3 regions of the Paenibacillus sp. FSL K6-1566 genome follow, and region 1 is predicted to be linked to each of the others. Evidence: riboswitches for the same ligand, from Rfam matches in the RefSeq annotation. Region 1 holds a riboswitch; each other region holds the start of a gene.
The links. Region 1 has a riboswitch for thiamine pyrophosphate ahead of NST08_RS24355 (ECF transporter S component). Riboswitches for the same ligand answer to the same signal wherever they lie in the genome.

Region 2: another riboswitch for thiamine pyrophosphate. It lies ahead of NST08_RS19615 (YkoF family thiamine/hydroxymethylpyrimidine-binding protein); the one in region 1 lies ahead of NST08_RS24355 (ECF transporter S component).
Region 3: another riboswitch for thiamine pyrophosphate. It lies ahead of NST08_RS02620 (ABC transporter substrate-binding protein); the one in region 1 lies ahead of NST08_RS24355 (ECF transporter S component).

What each region holds. Positions count from the first base shown of each region.
Region 1 is NZ_JBBOSR010000001.1:5,460,371-5,466,987, forward strand. Features, by position in the region: gene NST08_RS24340 (TetR/AcrR family transcriptional regulator) at 1-202, opposite strand, end outside; gene NST08_RS24345 (energy-coupling factor transporter transmembrane component T family protein) at 667-1,473, opposite strand; gene NST08_RS24350 (ABC transporter ATP-binding protein) at 1,470-3,266, opposite strand; gene NST08_RS24355 (ECF transporter S component) at 3,259-3,879, opposite strand; TPP riboswitch at 3,987-4,099, opposite strand; gene asd (archaetidylserine decarboxylase) at 4,268-5,113, shown strand; gene NST08_RS24365 (SDR family oxidoreductase) at 5,194-6,045, opposite strand; gene NST08_RS24370 (hypothetical protein) at 6,429-6,551, opposite strand.
Region 2 is NZ_JBBOSR010000001.1:4,451,179-4,457,795, forward strand. Features, by position in the region: gene NST08_RS19600 (iron chelate uptake ABC transporter family permease subunit) at 1-580, opposite strand, end outside; gene NST08_RS19605 (ABC transporter permease) at 570-1,523, opposite strand; gene NST08_RS19610 (nitroreductase family protein) at 2,056-2,658, shown strand; TPP riboswitch at 2,833-2,936, shown strand; gene NST08_RS19615 (YkoF family thiamine/hydroxymethylpyrimidine-binding protein) at 3,037-3,642, shown strand; gene NST08_RS19620 (sporulation protein YjcZ) at 3,717-3,815, opposite strand; gene NST08_RS19625 (nucleotidyltransferase domain-containing protein) at 3,932-4,630, opposite strand; gene NST08_RS19630 (class I SAM-dependent methyltransferase) at 4,770-5,492, shown strand; gene NST08_RS19635 (methyl-accepting chemotaxis protein) at 5,716-6,617, shown strand, end outside.
Region 3 is NZ_JBBOSR010000001.1:597,654-604,270, reverse strand. Features, by position in the region: gene NST08_RS02635 (EAL domain-containing protein) at 118-1,161, opposite strand; gene NST08_RS02630 (GGDEF domain-containing protein) at 1,374-2,912, opposite strand; gene NST08_RS02625 (VOC family protein) at 3,215-3,598, shown strand; TPP riboswitch at 3,798-3,909, shown strand; gene NST08_RS02620 (ABC transporter substrate-binding protein) at 4,030-5,070, shown strand; gene NST08_RS02615 (thiamine-binding protein) at 5,174-5,467, shown strand; gene NST08_RS02610 (ABC transporter permease) at 5,464-6,219, shown strand; gene NST08_RS02605 (ABC transporter ATP-binding protein) at 6,407-6,617, shown strand, end outside.

The DNA.
Region 1 (6,617 bases):
CTTCCGCAATTTCCCGCTCCCGCTGCTGGATATGCTGAATTAAGCTATCAACGATCGACTCGACGATCTCTTCCTTGGAGGAAAAATGCTCATAAATAGTCCGCTTGCTGATCGCAAGCCCCTGCGCCAGATCACTGACGGTAAAGGCAAATCCCTTCTGCTGGATCAAACGCATCGTTTCTTTCAAAATACGCTCCCGCATATTCGAGCCTCCTTGTTCTTCTTACGTTGAGCCACTTGGATACAGCGCTTCACTTCCGCTTTGCCCCTGACCGGGTTGTCGTCCGCTCAAGGCGCGCTTTGTCTTTCCTGTTCTTATCCCTCAACGTGTGCTTGGTCTCTTCTGTTCTTGTCCCCTCAACGTGTACTTTGTCGTTTCTGTTCTTGTCGCCTCAAAACCGTACGTTGTCGTTTTTGTTCTTGTCACATCAGAGAGTGCTGTTCTGTGTTGTTGGCACCTCAAATGGGTGCAGCGTCCAAGCGGAACGCATACCGATCCAGGTATGTACGGTTGGTACCAATAGTAACTACTCGGTACCAACCGTATTATATACCATTCGAACGAAAAATCCATCTCTTTTTTCACTGGTCCCATGCAGCGCCAGCCAAACGCAAAAAGGGCATCTTACGCGAAATTACGAGCTTTCACGCAAAATGCCCTCGAATTTAATCAAAGCGCACATCCCCGATGCCGAACCATGGAAAATGCCCCGCAGCCGCATAAGCGCCATATGCTGCGGCCGCTAAAAGTGCGATGGTGAGCAGATCATAGCGGGAGTAGCGCGAAGGGTAAAAATAAGTTCTGCGCCGTCCCCGGTCACCGTCAAACCGCTTGGCTTCCATCGCCGCAGCAACCCGGTGCGCCCGGCGGATGCTCTGTGCCAGAAGCGGCACCACATACATCCCTGCCCGGTTCACCGCCCCGCGGACACCGCGGATCGGGACCACTCCCCGCACCTTCAGCGCTTGCCGGCGGATTACATATTCCTCCCACACCATCGGCAGAAGACGGATGGATGCCATGAAGCTGTAGGCATACTTGGGAGCAAGCTTCAGCTTTTGCATCAGGCTGTAGAACAAATCGACCGACGACGTTGTCGTCACCAGCAGAAGACCTTCACAGGCAAAAGCGATGCCTTTAAACCCCAGATGCAATCCACGATAAAAGCTTTCCTCCGATACCTTGAACAGCCCCCATTCCCACCAAACCGTGTCTCCCTTCCCGAACAGCATCATGGAGGATGAGGAAGAGATGAACGCGAGCAGAAACGGAATGAAGAACAGCAGCATCTTCCATGTGCGGACACCGGACAGCGCCAGGAGACATAGCATAAAGATCAGCGCCTGATACGCCACAAAGTCAATGTCATGCGTCAGCACCGTCATCAGGAACAGGGAGCAGACGAGAAACAGCTTCACCACCGGATTTGCCCGGTGCAGCCACGTGATGCGGACCGGATTCCATATATTCATGACCTCACCTCCGCGTACGGTCTGCCTGAAGATTCCTTGTTGTCCTCACGGGCGCCAAATTCCTTGGCTTCGTCCTCCGCCCTCATTGGCGGATAACCGTTCTCCTGGAAGCCAGGAGCTCTCCTTGCCGTCAGCCTGGGCGATGCCATGCAGGTAGCCAGCTGCCCTTGACGGATCTCCCAAATATGGGTGGCCGCCTGCTCGGCGATTCGCATCTCGTGGGTAACCATCACGATCGCCGTCCCGGCCTGGCGCAGCCGTTCGCACATCTTAAGAATCGCAAAGGTATTCCGTGCATCCTGGCCAAACGTAGGCTCATCCAGCAGCAGCACCGCCGGCTGTCTGGCCATGGCTGTGGCCACGCTGAGGCGGCGTTTCTGGCCCGTGGATAGCTGGTATGGATGCCGGCTCTCCTTGCCGTCTAGTCCGAATCGCTCCAGCGTCCGGCGGGCCTGCTCAGCCGCCTCATCCGCGGACATGCCGTCCACCAGCAAGGAGTACGCCACCTCATCCGTAACGCGCTCCGTCACGAATTGCAGCTCGGGATTCTGAAATACGAATCCGATTCGGCGGAGCATTCGCTCCCTTTGTTTGCGGTTTCGTCTTCCTTTCCCTAACGGAACCTCCTCCCCGCTGAGGCGGTACGTGCCTTCCGCATTCAGCAGCCCCATCAGGCTCAGAAGCAGCGAGCTCTTCCCCGCTCCGTTCGGCCCCACAATCGCAATAAAATCGCCCGGATACACCTCCGCCCCTTGGACGGTAATAACGGCTTTGTCCCAACGCTTGCCTGAGAACTGGGCCAGCTGAACGGCAGGCTTGATCTGTTCTGCCGACGTAAAGTCCGTTCCGGTAAGCCGTCCGGACTCCTCAACGGAATGGAGCCGCTCCCGGTTCTGTAGCTGAGCGGCTTTTCCCGAATCCCGGGCGAAGGAGTCATCCTGGCGGGATCCGCCGGAGGATACCCCGAGCGGTGCAAATACCTCCCTGCCGGATAGGGACTGCGCATAGTCGTCCCATACGCCGGGATACCAGATGCCGAATTCCTTCAGCTCCCGTGAATAGCGGGCGAATACGTCGGCCGGCGTGCCTTCACCCAGAATCGTCCCATCCGGGCCAAAAAGCACGACCCGGTCTGCATATTCAGCCATCTCCTCAATCCGGTGCTCCACAATGATCAAGGTGCGCCCTGCGGACACGGCCTTCACCGCCGTCCAGATTTGTTCGCGGCCCTCGGGATCGAGCAGCGCCGACGGCTCATCCAGCAGCAGCACCTCCGGCTCCAGCAATAGGGCAGAAGCCAGGGCAAGACGCTGCTTCATCCCTTGCGATAAATGCGCGATTTTGACATGGAGCGACTCCAGCTCCAAGCCGACGGCTTGCAGCGCTGCCTGCATCCGCTCTTCCATCTGCTCCCGTGGAACGCATTGGTTTTCAAGGACGAATGCCAGCTCCTCGTCGACGAACGGCATGCAGAACTGGGTGTCCGGATCCTGGAACACATATCCCCAGGAAACGGGAAGCTTCTGCGCCTCGCATTTCATCGGCACCTCCGTCGCCCGGGGAATCATCCCGCTCAGCACCTGAAGAAGCGTCGATTTGCCGCAGCCGCTTGGACCCAGCAGCAGCACCTTTTCTCCGCGGGCGGCGGAGAACGAAAGATCTTTGAACATCAGCCGCTCCTCGCCCGGGTATTTAAGGCGCAGCCCTTCTACATAAAGCGCCGGTTCCGCCTGGAGATCATTAGGCGCATCCACCGTGTTTCCGAGGTGTACGCCCGTTTGCATTTTAGACATGGCGCGAATCGTCCAGCGCCTCATAGTCTTTTTGCGATGCCGGGCGCAGCAGGGAGGTTACGCCGGTACGCTCCAGCGCTTTGGCGAGGATGAGCATCAGGAGGCCTGCAATGACGGCGCCGCTGAAGATCCGCATGCCGTATTTCGCCAGAAACATCCAGGTCTGTAGATCGTCCGTGTAGCTGTAGAAGAAATCAAGCAGCATCGAGCCGACGGCGGCAGCAGCCCCCGCCAGAGCCACCGTGAAGGCGGAAGAGCTGCGGTAACGGGTTGCGGCAAATACGAGCTCGGCACCCAAGCCTTGAATCAAGCCGTACATCAGCAGCGTAAGCCCCCACCCGCTGCCGAACAGCACTTCGACATGCGCGGCCGCAACCTCTGCAATGATCGCCACGCCAGGTTTCCGGATCAGCAGATAGGCCAGCGTCGCCGCGGCGAACCACATGCCGTACAGCAATTCGTCCGCTTCGAAAAAGAGCGGCTTCAGCAGGTTGTATACCGATCCCCAAAAGTGATACACCACGCCCAGCACCAGCGATACAAGCACCGTCACCAAAATATCGCTCAGTCTAAGCCCTTTTCTGGGTTGAGCCCCCATTATGCCTTGCCTCATCGTTTCCATCGTACAACTTCCCCTCTCCATCGCTATTTTTTGAAATGAAAAAAAAACACAACAAAAAACCGTCTGGAAAACGCGCAGACGGAAATTAGGCCCTAGTATAAGCAGGGGCGGATATTCTCTACGCTGGCATTACCCAGTTCAGATTAACGGTCAACAGCGGATAGCAGCTGCAATCTCAGCCTGATTCACTCAAGCACCCGTATTCCCTATTCGGTTTTATGTTAACTTTAAAATACACAGCCTTTCCTGATTTGGCAAGGGTCTTTTTTTTCTTCAAGGTACGTTTGTTGATTTCCAGCCGATTCTATGTCAATATCAGAATGATTGCTTTTCAAGCATCATCGATAGCTTAGGTCTTTGCACAAAAAAGGAGAATAACATGGCCAAACGATTGCTGCGTCTGATGACTGAGCTCTCCTCCCGTAAGTGGTTGTCCCATTTGGTGGGGCAGTTCTCCCACAGCCGGTTGAGCCGTCATCTGATCCCTGCATTTATTCGAATATATCAAATACCGGCGCATGAAGCGGAGAAAGAGCTGCATGAATACCGCTCGCTCAATGAATTCTTCTCCCGCCGGTTAAAGCTCGGCCTGCGGGCCATAGATACGACCGCTGATGCAATGGTGAGCCCGGTTGATGCGACGATTACCGCCATGGGCACCATCGATACCGGCACCATCCTGAACGTCAAGGGACAGGATTACACCATTGAAGAGCTGCTTGCGCAGTCTCCAAGGTTCGAGAATTATGTGAACGGTTATGCGTTCGTCTTATATTTAAGCCCGACGGATTACCATCGCATTCACGCCCCCGTTACCGGCGTGCAGATCGAGCGGGAGCACCTCAAGGGCAAGGTGTATCCCGTCAACGAGTTTGCCATGACCCATATCCGGTCGGTGCTTAGCCGCAACGAAAGGCTCATTACCTATATCAAGCATGATTTCGGTGAGGTTGCCGTGGTCAAGGTCGGAGCATTGAACGTAAGCAGCATCCGTTATGCCGACGAGAGCGTGACGAAATGGCAGATCGGGGACGAGCTGGCCTACTTCGAATTCGGCTCAACCGTTGTGCTGTTGACCGAGAGCGGCACCTTTACCCCCCGGGGAGATCTCGCTCTCGGGACGACGGTTAAAATGGGCGAGCTGCTCGGCATCCTCCATCCGCCCGCAGACAAGAAGCAGAAGCGGGATGCGTGCTTGGAGCAGGAGCTGTGTATGGAAAAATAAAGAACGTCCTTGCGGATGCCTTCATTCATGACCGCAATGACTCCCGTTGCGTCCCTATCGAACAAGGGCAATGTTAGACCTTATTCTCTTCCCAATAGCCGGACGATCAGCCGCTGAAAGAAGCGGTCGGGCAGCCATGCCTTGATCCGCCCGGTCAGCCGGGTGCTGCGGGGAAGCCGGTACCGGAAGCTCGGATGCTTCATACCGGCGATTCGAGCCACCAACCTTGCAACCTCGAGCGGATCCCCGCTCTTTTTGGCGGTCCGTTCGGAGTATGCCAATACCCGCTTCAGCATCCCGCTGTATGGCGAACCCTCCCTCACCTTCAACTCCCCGAAGCTCTTCCCCCAGATCGGCGTGCCGTAAGCGCCGGGCTGCACCAGCACCACATCGATGCCTAGAGGCATCAATTCCATGGCGAGACTTTCGCCAAGGCCTTCAACGGCAAATTTGGAAGCGGCGTACGGGCCGTAGCCCGGAAAGCCGACAACGCCGCTGATGCTGCTGATCAGAATCATTTTGGATTTACCCGTCCGCCGCATCAACGGCAGCATGCTTTGCGTCACGGAGACGGTTCCGATCACATTGGTCTCGAGCTGTCGTCTCCACTCGCTAAGCGGCACCTCTTCCACGAATCCGCCGACCGCGATGCCTGCGTTATTCACCAGCACATCCAGGCGCCCGAGCTCCTGCTCCACGGAGCGTGCAGCTGCCTGTACCTGCTCTTCGCTGCAAATATCCAGCTCGATCACGCGAATCCGCTCGGCCACACCGAACTTCGCCGCCTGCTGCAGGAGCTCCCCGGCTGCCTCCGGCCTTCGCATCCCGGCTGCGACATCATACCCGCCTTTCGCCAGCTCGATGCTGATCAGCAGTCCGAAGCCGCTGGATGCGCCTGTCACCAGGGCTGTCTTTTGATTCGCCGCTTTCATAAACTCCATCCCCCCAGCTTTCTCAATCATGCAGTCGCCAGTTCCCTGCTTGGCCTTATACCTTGCCGCAACTCGAAAACCTCTTATAAACCGCTTCCGAATATCCGTAAACTGATCATACACGGGGTCGGTCCCAAGCTCAATCGTGAAACTTAGAGCTCGAGCATAAAGCCAAGGGGCATCACGCAAGTCCCATGTAAAAAGAGAGCCCTCCCGGACTCCCTTTTACGTTTAACTTATAAAATAATTCCAACATGGTGCTTCTCACCAACCAGGTATGTACAAGGCACTTGAAGATCACCCGGCTGGGCTGCTAGCTTCGGATCATCGTATATAAAATCGGGGTCACGCCTGTTATCCCCGGACAAAATACTCAGGCTCCATCAAAACCATACATCAAGATGCCCTTGGTTTATGGTCGACTTCATGCGGCGCAGCCGATTTCGAAAAATACTGCCGCCGCCGCGACTGAAAAACCGCCCGCGCACCCGTCTTCTTGGGCTCATTCCCGTACACCCCCTTTCAAAGCTCACTTGCTCTCTATATACCGTAAGCGAGGATTACCCTAAATT
Region 2 (6,617 bases), 1.0 Mb from region 1:
TTGCGAAGTACAGGAGCGTAACGGCAACGACAATGCTCGCCATGATCAGCAGATCGGTCTTCACATTGTTAAAGCTGGCGAACATTTTATCCGCTACGTATTGGAACTCGTTCGGATCGATCAGCACCTCCATGAAGGAGGACATGCTGGAGAACAAGGTTCCGAAGATCATGCCGATTAGGAGGAGGAAGTAAATATTGTTGCCTTCCCTCCGGAACAGAAGCCGGTATAACACGCCGGCGAACAGAATCATGGCCCCGACATTGATCAGGAAATTTGCGTTGCTGCCCAGTTTGTACAGCGTAAAGGAACCGAATACGAAGATGACTGTCGTCTGAATCAAAATATATAAAGAATCCAATCCCATGACGCTCGGCGTCAAAATCCGGTTATTCGTGACCGTTTGGAACACCGTGGTAGACAGGGCGATCGCCCCGCCGGTCAGAATAATGGCCAGCACCTTCTTAATTCTTCGCGGGAAGGCGTAATCCCAACTGCCGCCAAGATCGATGAACAGAAAGGCCGCCACCAGGATAATTGCCACCGCGGCCAGCAGGCCGATTTTGGCTCTATAAGTCATAAGCCTTTCTCCTCATCAGTAAGTAAATGAAAATACCGCTTCCGAGCACGCCCACGGTCAGACTGATCGGAATTTCGTATGGGTATATGATGATCCGACCAAGGATATCGCAGAACAGAACGAATCCGGCCCCTAGCAGCGCGGTATGGGAAAGGCTTTTTTTCAAATGGTCTCCCAGATACAGGCTTACAATATTCGGTATGATCAAACCGAGAAAAGGAATCACGCCGACCGTCAACACGACGGATGCGGTTACCAGCGCTACAATGACCAAGCCCAAATTAACGACGCGCCGGTAATGAAGTCCAAGGTTCGTGGCGAATTCCTCACCCATGCCGGCAACCGTGAATTTGTTGGCGAACAGGTAGGCCAGAATGACCAGCGGAACGCTGATATACAGAAGTTCGTACTGTCCCTTGATGATCATGGAAAAATCGCCTTGAAGCCATGCGGACATGTTCTGAATGAGATCATATTTATAAGCGAAGAACGTAGCGATCGAGCTTACGATGTTCCCGAACATGAGTCCAACGAGCGGAATAAAGATCGCATCCTTGAACTTGATCCGGTCCAAGATCTTCATGAAGATAAACGTGCCGGCCAGAGCGAATACAAAAGCCACCAGCATTTTCACAAGCGGTCCGCTTGTCGTAAATACGAGCATCGCAACGAGAATTCCCAGTCTTGCGGAATCCATGGTTCCCGCCGTTGTCGGCGATACGAATTTGTTGCGGCTAAGCTGCTGCATGATCAATCCGCAGATACTCATGCTGACTCCCGCCAGAATTAGACTGACTAGACGCGGCAAGCGGCTGACGAGCATAATATGCTGTTGTTGTTCCGTCATGGAGAATAAGTCCAGCGGCGAAATATCCTTGACTCCGATAAATAAGGAGACGATGGAAAGCGCCACAACGGCTGCGGCTAAGTAAATGATCTTCATGGCTCTTCCTTCTATGCATATGTCTCTAAATCATTTCGTCAGCTCGTAATTCAGTTATCATTCTCATTGAGATTGATTATCAATTACGTTCTGATAAGCATTATATCACCCTCATTCTCAACCGACAAGTATAATTGAGAATCAAACTCAATTAAATTTTTAATCTTTGCATGATTTGTTCATCAATTGTTCATAATATGAAGCTTGGCAGAAATTAGCCGTTGTTGTCCTCAATCCTTCCATTGTTCTCCTCGCCCTCTCTTATAAATAGGAAATAAAAAATCCCTTCCCCTGTTTTAGCTCCCAATCACGGGGTATTTCATCTATAAATTCTCAATCACAGGGTTGACAATGACCAATGTGATATAATAACATACTAACGGAAGTATTATTTCTTACAATTAGTAAGTTGTTAAGGAATAATAATTCAACATATTTCAGCGATCACCTTAATGCATATTTGCTTGAATGATAGGACATCTTTTTATCAGGCGTATGCAATCCAAACCATGACTCAGGAGGGTTTATCAACATGTCTAAAGACTTCCTTACCGCACTTAAAAATCGCCGTTCCTACTATGCGATCAGCAAGGATTCCGTCATCTCCGATGAGCGTATCCAAGAAATCGTGAAAGATGCCGTGAAATACACGCCTTCTTCCTTCAACTCCCAAAGCGCACGCGCGGTCGTTCTGCTTGGTGAGCAGCATGACAAGCTGTGGAATATTACGGAAGGCATTCTGAAGGAAGTGGTGGGCGACGAGCAAGCATTCAAATCCACCGCTGAGAAAATGGCCTCTTTCCGCGCAGGCTATGGCACCGTGCTGTTCTTCGAGGACAACGATGTCATCGCAGGGCTTCAGCAAAACTTTGCGCTCTATGCCGACAACTTCCCGGTATGGGCGAATCAGTCGAACGGCATGCTTCAGCTCGTCGTTTGGACAATGCTGGAAGCCGAAGGACTTGGTGCTTCCCTGCAGCATTACAACCCGCTGATCGACGAAAAAGTAAAAGCTGAATGGAACATTCCTGAAAACTGGAAGCTGATTGCACAAATGCCATTCGGCAAGCCGGCTGCTGAGCCAGGGGACAAAGAATTTGCTCCGCTTGAAGATCGCGTGAAAGTTTACAAGTAAGCGAAACAAGACAAAGAGCCGCCATCAGGAAGCCTATTAAAGCTCCTCATGGCGGCTTTTTGCTGCGGTGCCATTGTTTTTTCGATGCCGAGACGTTACAATTACCAGGTAAGAAGCCGCCCTCTTTCGAAAGCTTGGACCGGCCGGAATCAAAGCAAAATTTCATATCTTGTGTTGCTGTACTAGGGGTGCCTTGTGCTGAGAAACGGCGGAACCGCCGTTAACCCTTACTACCCGATCTAGGTCATGCTAGCGTGGGGAAGTGTAGCGTTCATGTTTATGTTTTTTTCGCGTAGACATCGCCGCACTTATCCCTTAAGGTGCGGTTTTTTTGCGTTATTTTGCGTTCTCAAATTTATGCTGCAGGAGGAATCTACAATGAATGAGTTAGCATGCGGAACCAGCCGGATTGTTGGCTGCCGGTTCTCGGTATTTCCGATGACGGACCGCTTCGTCGAAGTGATTGTGGGGGCGTTGGAGTCTGTGCATACGGATAAGGTATGGATTCATACCGATGATGTCAGTACTTGTGTTCGCGGACGTGCCGAGCACGTATTTGACGTTACCCGTGCGATATTCGCCCATGCGGCAGCTTCCGGCGTACATACAGTCTTTAATGGGACCTACTCCATCGGCTGCCCAGGCGATACGGATGCGGATGTCTATATGTCTGAGGATTCCGGGGTGTTAAACAGCGAGCTTGGACCACACGCGGATATTGAAACCGCCTGCCAGTTCGCCTTGTATCCGCTCGGAACCGAGCATTATATGGATATTATCTACGGAGAAGTGCAGCGCGCCAAGGAAAAGGGAACCTTCGGGGGCAGCGTCCATTACGCAAGCCGTCTCGACGGAACGCTCACTCGCGTATTCGAATCCCTCGAGGATGCGTTCAAGCATGCCATCCAGACAGATACCAGCCACCTCGTGATGACCGCTGTCGTCTCCGCGCACAGTCCATCGCCAAAGCAGAATAGCGTATAATATGCACGCTTAAGCAGACAAGGACCCGGCGATATGCCGAGTCCTTGTGCTATCCACCGCGTATCCTTGATGAATTAAACCCAAGCAAGCGAGATGATTACGAGCAGGATAAAGAGAACCAGTATAATACCCGTTGATGTGCCCCAAACATCTCCACCATATGCTCCGCTCATGACGATCCCTCCTGGATTTATTGAAATACGTGATGTCATCACATATTAAGGTATGAGCCGGAAAGAACGACGGTCACGGCAGCTGTACCGCTTGTCTTTTCCCCCAGCCGATGGCCTTATTCTTCATATCCGACAAGCAGCTGGCCTCCGTAAGGGAGCAAAACCTGCTCGCACAGCTTCATGAGCTGATGCGATTGCCGGGTACGGTACATCGCCTCCAGCGCTTGCACCAACCGCTCGCTAAAATGCGGATCGAAGCCGGAGACCAGCCGGAACAGCGTCTTCCCTTCCCCCGTCCATTGCCGGTTCACCCTCAGGACAAACTCGCAGAGCAAAGTCGATATTTTTTGAACGGTAAACCAGGCTTCCCCGTCCCCTTTGGCCTGCTTAAGATCCATCATGTATTCGGTGATCATGTACCGGGCTGCGTCAATATCGGACATCGTTAATGGCAGCGGGCCGTAATCCAGATCAGCCTGGGCCTCCCCGCGAATGGCTTCCCCTTCCGGTAGCGAGCAGAGAACAACGCCTTCAGCCATGATCCGCTGCAACGTCGGATTCGCCGCAACGATGCCTGCGTCAAAATCTTCGCGATAGCCGGAGCTAGATAAAATAAACAGCTCTACGATCCAGCCGGCAGCTTCAATCGTCCTTCTCCTCAGCCCTTCGCCTTCTCTCTCTACAATGATCACGTCAAGGTCTGAGTGCTCGTTATGCTCTCCCCTGGAAGCACTGCCCCCCAGTACAGCCAGCAGACAATCCGGATATTGTTCCGACACGACCTTCCTTGCGGCCTGAATCGGCTCCATCTTCATGCGTATTTCCCCCAAACCGCTCATATCTTCAAAAAAAGGGCTCAAAATAGTAAATTCAGCGAAAACCCCAAACGTACCTCAATCATATGGTAAATAAACAAATATCCTTATGCAGATAACGAAAGTAGGGATCCATTCGATGAATTACATTAACATGCTGTCCAAATTAGGGATGGGCAGCGCCCACCCCGGGGGATTCGAGGCCACTCTGAGAATGCTGAATTCGTACCCTATCAGGCCGAGCAGCCGAATTCTGGAGGTTGGCTGCGGAACCGGCCGAACGGCCTGTCACCTAGCCGGCCTAGGCTACCAAGTGACGGCCATTGATCTGAATGAGCATATGATTACAAAAGCAAAAGCAAGAGCAGCGGCGATGGGCAGTGATGTGGAATTTCTTCAGGCAGACGTATGCTCGCTGCCTTTTCCGGACAATCAATTCGATGTCATTCTGGCCGAGTCGGTCACCGTCTTCACCGATACGTCGCGCTCCATTCCGGAATATTACCGCGTTCTGGATGCCGGCGGAATTTTAATGGACAGGGAGCTGATTCTGGATAAGAGCATGCCTGAACCGCAGCTCAACGAGCTGCTTGCCTTCTTCGGCATCCCCCGCCTCATGGACCGGGAGAAATGGCGCGATGCGCTGCTGGGCAGCGGCTTCAAGCAGGCCGAGGTGCTGGAATACAATCATTTCAACGAGAAGTTGAAGGAGGAACAGACACGCCATCTGGATGCCTATGAGCAGCGGGATAAAGGAATATTGCTCGACCTTGCACTCTGGGAGACGGTCTTCAAGCATGACCGCATGATTCTCGATAACACCGAATATTTGGCCTCCGCATTGTTCCGGGCAGAGAAATAGACAATCGTTGGAGCGGGTTTGTAGCGCATAAGCGTTCACAAATCCGCTCTCTTTTTCACGAGTTCTGTACGAGGATAACATTAGATCAGAATCTTCCGGGTTTCATTCAGGGTCTTTAGACTCACCTGATTGAAAATTTTGTAATTCCTTGTATCTACTTTTGTCGCACGATGATATAATCATGGTAAAAATATCCTATATAGCTTGAGGAGGATTCATTCGTATGGCATGGTTCAACAGACTCCCGATCGCTCAAAAAATCACAGCAGCCTGTTATCTCATTGCCGCCTTGTTCGCGCTTCCAATGCTGATCGCCTTTATACTCGTAGGCAAAGCGGTCATTGGTATCGTACTTGTTGCGGTGCTAATCGGACTCACTTATCCACTTTCCCGTGTCATTGAGAGAGCGCTTACGAGCACGTTCTCCGAAATCTCCAGCGTCTCCGCCAAAATTGCCAAAGGAGATTTTACCTTCCAGGTAGAAGAGATGGGCGGAATGAATGATCTCAGCAGAACCTTCAACAGCATGGTGGACAAGCTCCGCAAAATCCTTCAGGAAACCTCCGACATCACCCGCAGCGTCATGGCTTCAAGCCGGAATATATCAACGAAAAATCAGGAGCTTATCCAGGTCATGAACCAGGTATCGCTTTCTGCAGGAGAGCTGGCCGTCGGAGCAGGCGAAATATCGGAGGACGTGTCCGCAATGACCGACTCGATCAAGGAAATCGAGGAGAAGGTCGGCAATTACACCCACTCAACCCATGAAATGAACTCCCGGTCGATGGCAACTTTGCAGCTGGTGGAGCAAGGAAGAGAATCGGTATCCCGGCAATCGGCCGGCATGCTGCGAAATATCGAGGCAACGGCCAAAGTATCCGAATCCATTGATGCGCTCGCGCGAAACGCCAAAGGCATTACGAAAATTACCGAAACGATATCCGAGCTGGCCGATCAGACGAATCTGCTGTCATTAAACGCTTCAATCGAGGCGGCCCGTGCCGGCGAGCACGGCGCCGGCTTTGCCGTTGTAGCCCAGGAGGTTCGAAAGCTCGCGGAGGAATCGACCTCCTCCACGCGTGAAGTGTTCAATCTGGTTCGCAGCATTGAGGCAGACATTAAGCA
Region 3 (6,617 bases), 4.9 Mb from region 1:
TTCCTTTATATAAACGGATATTCCGCTTGCCGTTGGCACGCTAGGACAGGACCCGTATCTTCACTAAGGCTATAATAATACTGTGATGATCAGGCTAAGCCGCCGGGCTAGCTTTGGTTAAATGAGCTGCGGCTCCGGACCGCATGGGGGTCGCTGGGACGGTTTTCCGAACAGATATCCTTGCGACAGCTCGATTCCGATTTCCCGGCAGAAATGGAATTCCTCCCGTCTTTCAATCCCTTCGGCAAGCACCATCGCCCCGAACTCGTGAGCCATATGGGTAATGGTCACAAGCTGCCTTTGCTGGGTTGGATTCTGATCACAGCCGTCGATCAGGCTTCGGTCTATTTTGACATAATCCGGTTTCAGCTTGATCATTTGCTCCAAGGTGGAGTAGCCTGCCCCTACGTCATCCATCGCTACCGAGATCCCGTGGCTGCGATAGGCCTCGAAGATCGATTGCAGGTGCCCGACATCATCGACCTTCTCGGTTTCCACCACCTCGAATACGAAATCCCCGGGATCGAGCCCGAGTCGTTCAATCGTATGGAAGGTATGGTTCAGGCACATCTGGGCGTCGTAGATCGAAGATGGCAGGAAATTCACGAAGCGCTTCACGCCCTTCGGAAGCCATTGTGCGCTGGTTTCAATCGCAGACGTTCTGGCCGCTTGATCCAGAAAAACCTGCAAACCGGTCTTGCGTGCCGTTTCGAACAGCTCATGGGGCTTAAACGGGATCCCGCCTTTGAGCGGACGCAGCAGAAATTCATAGGCAACAATATGCTCGGACGGATCCACGATCGGCTGCATATAGCTCGTAAATTCTTTATGTAATATAACGTTCACCATATCATAGTGCTCCATCTGCAGCTCAAACCTCTGCATCGGCGTCCAAATATGCCGGGTCTTCGGAGCTTCCCCTCCAGTGACACAGAAGGACAGCTCATCACATAGATTTCGCGGAAGGGATTGCAGACACTCCATAATGGAGATCAGATCGGAACGTTCCTTATAGTTCACAGCACAACTCTCATTGTGTTCCTGCACCGTGTAGCCGTTCTGTGCAAGCAAGCGCACAAGCTCTTGCCGAGCAGGCTTCATATGAACGGTTCTTCCTTGGTCCTCAATCGCTTCAAAGGTGCTGCAATTGTCGCAAATCATGTTCGTCCTCCTTGGCAAGCAAGCTCTCACTATGCTTTATCGGCATTTAGAATATGATTTCTTTGCATTTTATGGATTTCTATCAAACTTATGACCTAATTTTACTGCAAATGCGTAATATCTATGTTAAAGCGACTCTTGATATAGCAAAAATCGACAAGAATTGCCGATAACAACTGACTTTCGACGATCCGACAAAGGAATCGCACCTTTTAATCCGCTTTCTTATGAAGAAGCTGCAGCAGCATGGTCTGCTCTACGTCAAAATGCCACCGGGCATGCCGCTCCTTCGCCGCATACATCGCCGTATCCGCACGGCCGATCAGCTCCTGGTCATCCTTGGCATGATCGGGGTAAACCGCAATCCCGATGCTCGGCGAGGTGTAAATTTCGGTTCCTTCCAGCTCATAGGGCTCGCTCAGCAGCGTCCAGATATCCTCCGCCATCCAGATCAGCTCCTGATCCTCTCCGGCCGGATACAGCATAACCGTAAATTCATCGCCGCCGAGCCGGGATACGATTACGCCCTTTGACTCCAGCGAATGGAGGCGCTGCGCCACCTTCTGGATCAGCAAATCCCCCGCACGGTGCCCATACTTGTCATTCACGCGCTTAAAACGGTTCAAGTCCATATACAGCAGTCCGACACGGAAACCGGCCCGATCTGCTTCGCCCAAAGCTTCCGAAAGCCTGGCGTTAAAATAACGACGGTTATACAGGCCCGTCAAATCGTCGCGGTGCGCGAGCGATTCACTCTTCTGCAGGCTGACATGCAGCCTTTCGAACAAGCGGTCATTCTCGACCTGAATCAGGATTTGCCTGATCAAAATGAGAATGAAGCAGAGGGTCAAGCCGGTAAATAGACCGCTCCATCCCCCGAACCGATGGGCCATCAGGGCAAACATTCCGCCAAGGACGCTGTAGGGCAGCAAATATCGTACGATCAAGGTTCCTGCCGGCCACGGCTTCTTCTCGGATAGGGATCTCCTCCCCCTTCGAGGCAGCGTTTGTCCACCCGCAAAGCCGATAAAGCATGCAGAGAGGGTGTGCAGCGGATATACATATAGGCCAGCTCCGATGTTCATGAAACTATCAAGAAAGATCCGAAGGACATCCCCGAGCGCAAATGCGCTTCCACCAAGGCACAGGAAGATGACCGCCCGCTTGTGCAGCTGCTTAGTGTTAAAATACACGACCAGCGTAAAGAACATCAGTACGATTCCGCACAGCGGATAGAGCATCGCTCCTCCGGCCGACCTCCAGACGGTATCCGTCCCGCTCTCCATCTCCGGCTTAATGAGATACTCCCACCCCACCGTCATCAAGGTAATCGCAACAATGATGATGTCCAGGGTAAACCGAGCGCCCCGCAGCGGACCCTGCACTCGTCTGAACAGGTAAATCAGGGCACCGGCGAACAATAGAGCTTCCAAGCTCCAGAACAGTTCCGCCAGCCGGATGGATCCGCCAAACACCCCTCCAATCCATTCATCACCCGCATACAGGATGCGCCCTATTGCATCGCCGGCCAATCCGGCTGCAATCAGAAGCCAAAATCTGCGAAGATGGCCTTGCTCATACCGACTGCCAATCACCCCGATCAAATACGCGAATGCGGCTATCGGAGCCATAATGGCTAAGATGCGGTGAAGCAATAAAGCGTCCGGCATCCACAGGGCCAATATCCATTGGATCAATGCGTATCCAATCGCGAGCCGAATATATATGGAATCGGATGGACCCGGGCTCATTCATATCCCTCCCTGAAACAAAAGGTAGGCTTGGTCATTCATGATGAATAGGTCTTTCGAATTAAAGCGTTTCCATATCCAATCATACTTTTAGCCCGAGGAAAAGTAAAGAAAGAAGCGCCCAACAACTGGATATTTATAGGCATATAGGCCGCGTAGAATCGTTATTTGCGGAATTGTCCCGGGATTGTAGTCACTCAATCCCCACTTGACACATGGGGTTTATGTAGTATTATTCTTTCATATCAACGTATCTTTGGTTTTATATCCTAGCATAGTTTCATGGAAGGGGTTCTTGTAAAATGGGACAAAGACGATTGGACCATGTAGGCATTGTCGTAAGGGATCTGGAAGCAACGATCGCTTTCTATACGAAGGTGGTCGGCCTTGAGCTCAAGGACCGTCTGACGCACACGAACGGTGTCATCCAGCTGGCTTTCCTCGGCTTTAACGGCAGCGATGAAACCGAGGTCGAGCTGATTCAAGGATACAGCGACTCCCTTCCTGCGGAGGGAACGGTGCATCACTTTGCCGTCAGCACGGACGACATTGAAGCGGAATATGCACGGGTGAAAGAGCTGGACGTTCCGCATCTGGATGAGGAAATCGTCACGCTGCCCAACGGCTACCGCTATTTCTTCGTGCACGGTCCGGAAGGCGAATGGATTGAATTTTTCCAGCGCTAACAGGCCAGGTCTAAGGTTGCCCGCCCGCATATAGAGACTCCTATGGGTCGCCTGGATCATTCGGGTCTTCCATGCCTGGACAGCCACTCACCCCGGCGACCTATACGAACGTAGAAAATCGCCTTCAGGCATGGGGCGTTCCCGTACTGGACAGGTGCTTCCGGTAGGTCTATAATAACGGAAGTATAACCCGTAACTTCATAAATACCGGGGGAGCTGGAATCGGCCGGCTGAGAGTGTATCCCATAGAGATACTGACCCTTATACCTGATCTGGGTAATGCCAGCGTAGGAAGCCATAGGATTGCGGCTGTTCATAAGCCGTAGTATATACTTACGCCGTCATGCGCTCCGATACGATCGGGGCGTTTTTTGTTGTTGTTATGAAGTTAATACGGAAAATGGAAGACATATAAGGAGAGGAGAAACACGATGAAACAACGTACATGGCTCTCTCTGCTGCTAGCCTGCGTCCTGCTTCTGGTCGCTTCCGGCTGCGGGGCAAGCGGCCAGAACGGCGGAAGCGCGCCCGGCAAGCAAGAGACTGCCGGAGAAGGAGAACAGCCGGCCAAGCTCCGCGATGTCCAATTGATGCTGGACTGGTCGGCGAACACGAACCACACCGGATTATATGCAGCCAAGGAGCTCGGATATTATGAGGAGGAAGGGCTGAACGTGCAAATCGTACAGCCGGGCTCCGGGGGAACCGATGCGATGGTCGCTTCCGGCAACGTACCGTTCGGCATCAGCTATCAGGAGGGCGTAACGCTCGCCCGGACACAGGGGCTGCCGCTGGTTTCGATCGCAGCCATCATTCAGCATAATACGTCCGGATTCGCTGCACCGAAGGATCGGGGCATCAAGAAGGCCTCCGATTTTGAAGGAAAATCCTACGGAGGCTGGGGCTCTCCGATTGAGGAAGCCGTCATGAAATCGATCATGGAGATCGATGGAGCCGATGTGAACAAGGTCAACATCGTGAACATCGGAGACGCCGATTATTTTACGGCGGTTAAGCGGGATATTGATTTCGCCTGGATCTACTATGCCTGGACAGGCATTGAAGCCCAGCTTCGCGGCGAGCCGCTGGACATGATCTACGTGAAGGATTATTCCGAACAGCTGGATTATTATACGCCGGTCATCGTAACGAACGAGAAGCTGATCGCGGATGACCCGGAGCTTGTCAAAGCGTTCATGCGCGCAACGTCCAAAGGCTATCAATATGCGATAGACCATCCGGAAGATGCCGCGGCACTGCTGTCGAAGGCAGTTCCCGACCTGGATGCCGAGCTGGTGCTGGAAAGCCAGAAGTGGCTCAGCCCGCGCTATCAAGATGACGCGCCGCGCTGGGGCGAGCAGAAGGCCGAGGTTTGGTCCGGATATGCCGACTGGATGTTTGAGCGCAAGCTGCTGGAGAAGGAATTGGACGCGGAGCGCGCGTTTACGAATGAGTTTTTGCCTGACAAATAGGAGAAGCACTCCCCGCAGCATTGCAATGCTGCTTCGCGGCTCATCGGCATGAGGCTTAACGGCCGTGCAAATGAGAACCCATATACGAAAGGACGATTGACTCATGGCGAATACACTGCTGAGCATTCAAGTCATTCCGCGTACGCCGGACGGCGGAGACAGCATCCCTTATGTGGATGAAGCCATTAAGGTAATCCAGGATTCCGGCGTCAAATACGAGGTCCATGCTTTGGAAACAACGATGGAAGGCGAGCTGTCCGAGCTGCTCCGCATCGTGGAGCGAATGCATGATGCGCTGGTGAAAGCCGGGAGTCCGAGCATCATCTCCCAAGTCAAAATCGCACATCATCCGCAGGGCATCAGCATGGATAAGCTCACGGAGAAATACCGTCCATGAAAAGCTGGTGGAGCTCGATATGGCCGCCCGTCGTGGCGGTCCTCTTCTTTTTGATCGTGTGGCAGGCTGCGGTCTGGATGTTCGATATCGAGAAATTCATTCTGCCTGCGCCGACGGCTATCGGGCATGAAGCCATCACCGGGGCGTCGGGACTTATGGAACACACCTGGGCTACCCTAAAGTTAACCGTGATCGGATTTGCCATCGGAACCGGTATCGGACTCCTGCTCTCTTTGGCTCTGCACAGGGTCCCTTTTCTCAAAACAGCCCTTTATCCGCTTCTCATCTTAAGCCAGAACGTGCCGACCATCGCCTTGGCCCCGCTCCTCATGATCTGGTTCGGGTTCGGCATGCTGCCGAAGGTCATCGTCATTACGCTCGTTTGCTTCTTCCCCGTAGCCGTAGCGGCCCTCGACGGGCTGGCACGGACCGACCGCACGATGATGAATTATATGCAGATGACGGGAGCCACGCCGTGGCAAATCTTCACCAAGCTGGAGCTTCCGCACGCGCTGCCATCCATCTTCTCCGGGATTCGGATCGCGGCCACGTATTCGGTCATGGGGGCGGTCATCGGGGAATGGATCGGGTCTGACCGGGGAATCGGCTATTATATGATGCTGCAAAAATCCGGGTACCGGACCGATCGCGTATTCGTGGCCATTCTGGTTATCGTGCTGCTCAGCCTGCTCATGGTAGGCGTTATCACCCTGCTGGAGAAACGGCTGATCCGCTGGAACCGGAAGCATTGATTGGCATGGCTTGGCCATATAGATGCTCTCTGCTTCATGAGTTGAACGATTGAACCGGGAGGCGGGGCAAATACATGCAGGGTTCCTCTTGCATCGCGGCTGCTCCCAGCTTTAAATGGTTCTTTCATATTCAGATTACAGATAAGGTTGAAATCAGGGATCTTAATAAAGAAGGGAGGCTGCCCATATGACGCAGCAAGCGCCTGATTCCGTCTTGAATTCGACCGGCGGCGCAGCCGCTCCCCCCGCTCCTGCCCTGGAGGTCCGGGGGATTCGCAAGGTGTTCCGCGAGCGGCGCAGTGAAGTGCATGTGCTGGAGGAGCTGTCGCTTAAGGTGCTTCCCGGGGAATTCGTATCGATCATCGGCCCTTCCGGCAGCGGAAAAAGCACGCTCTTTC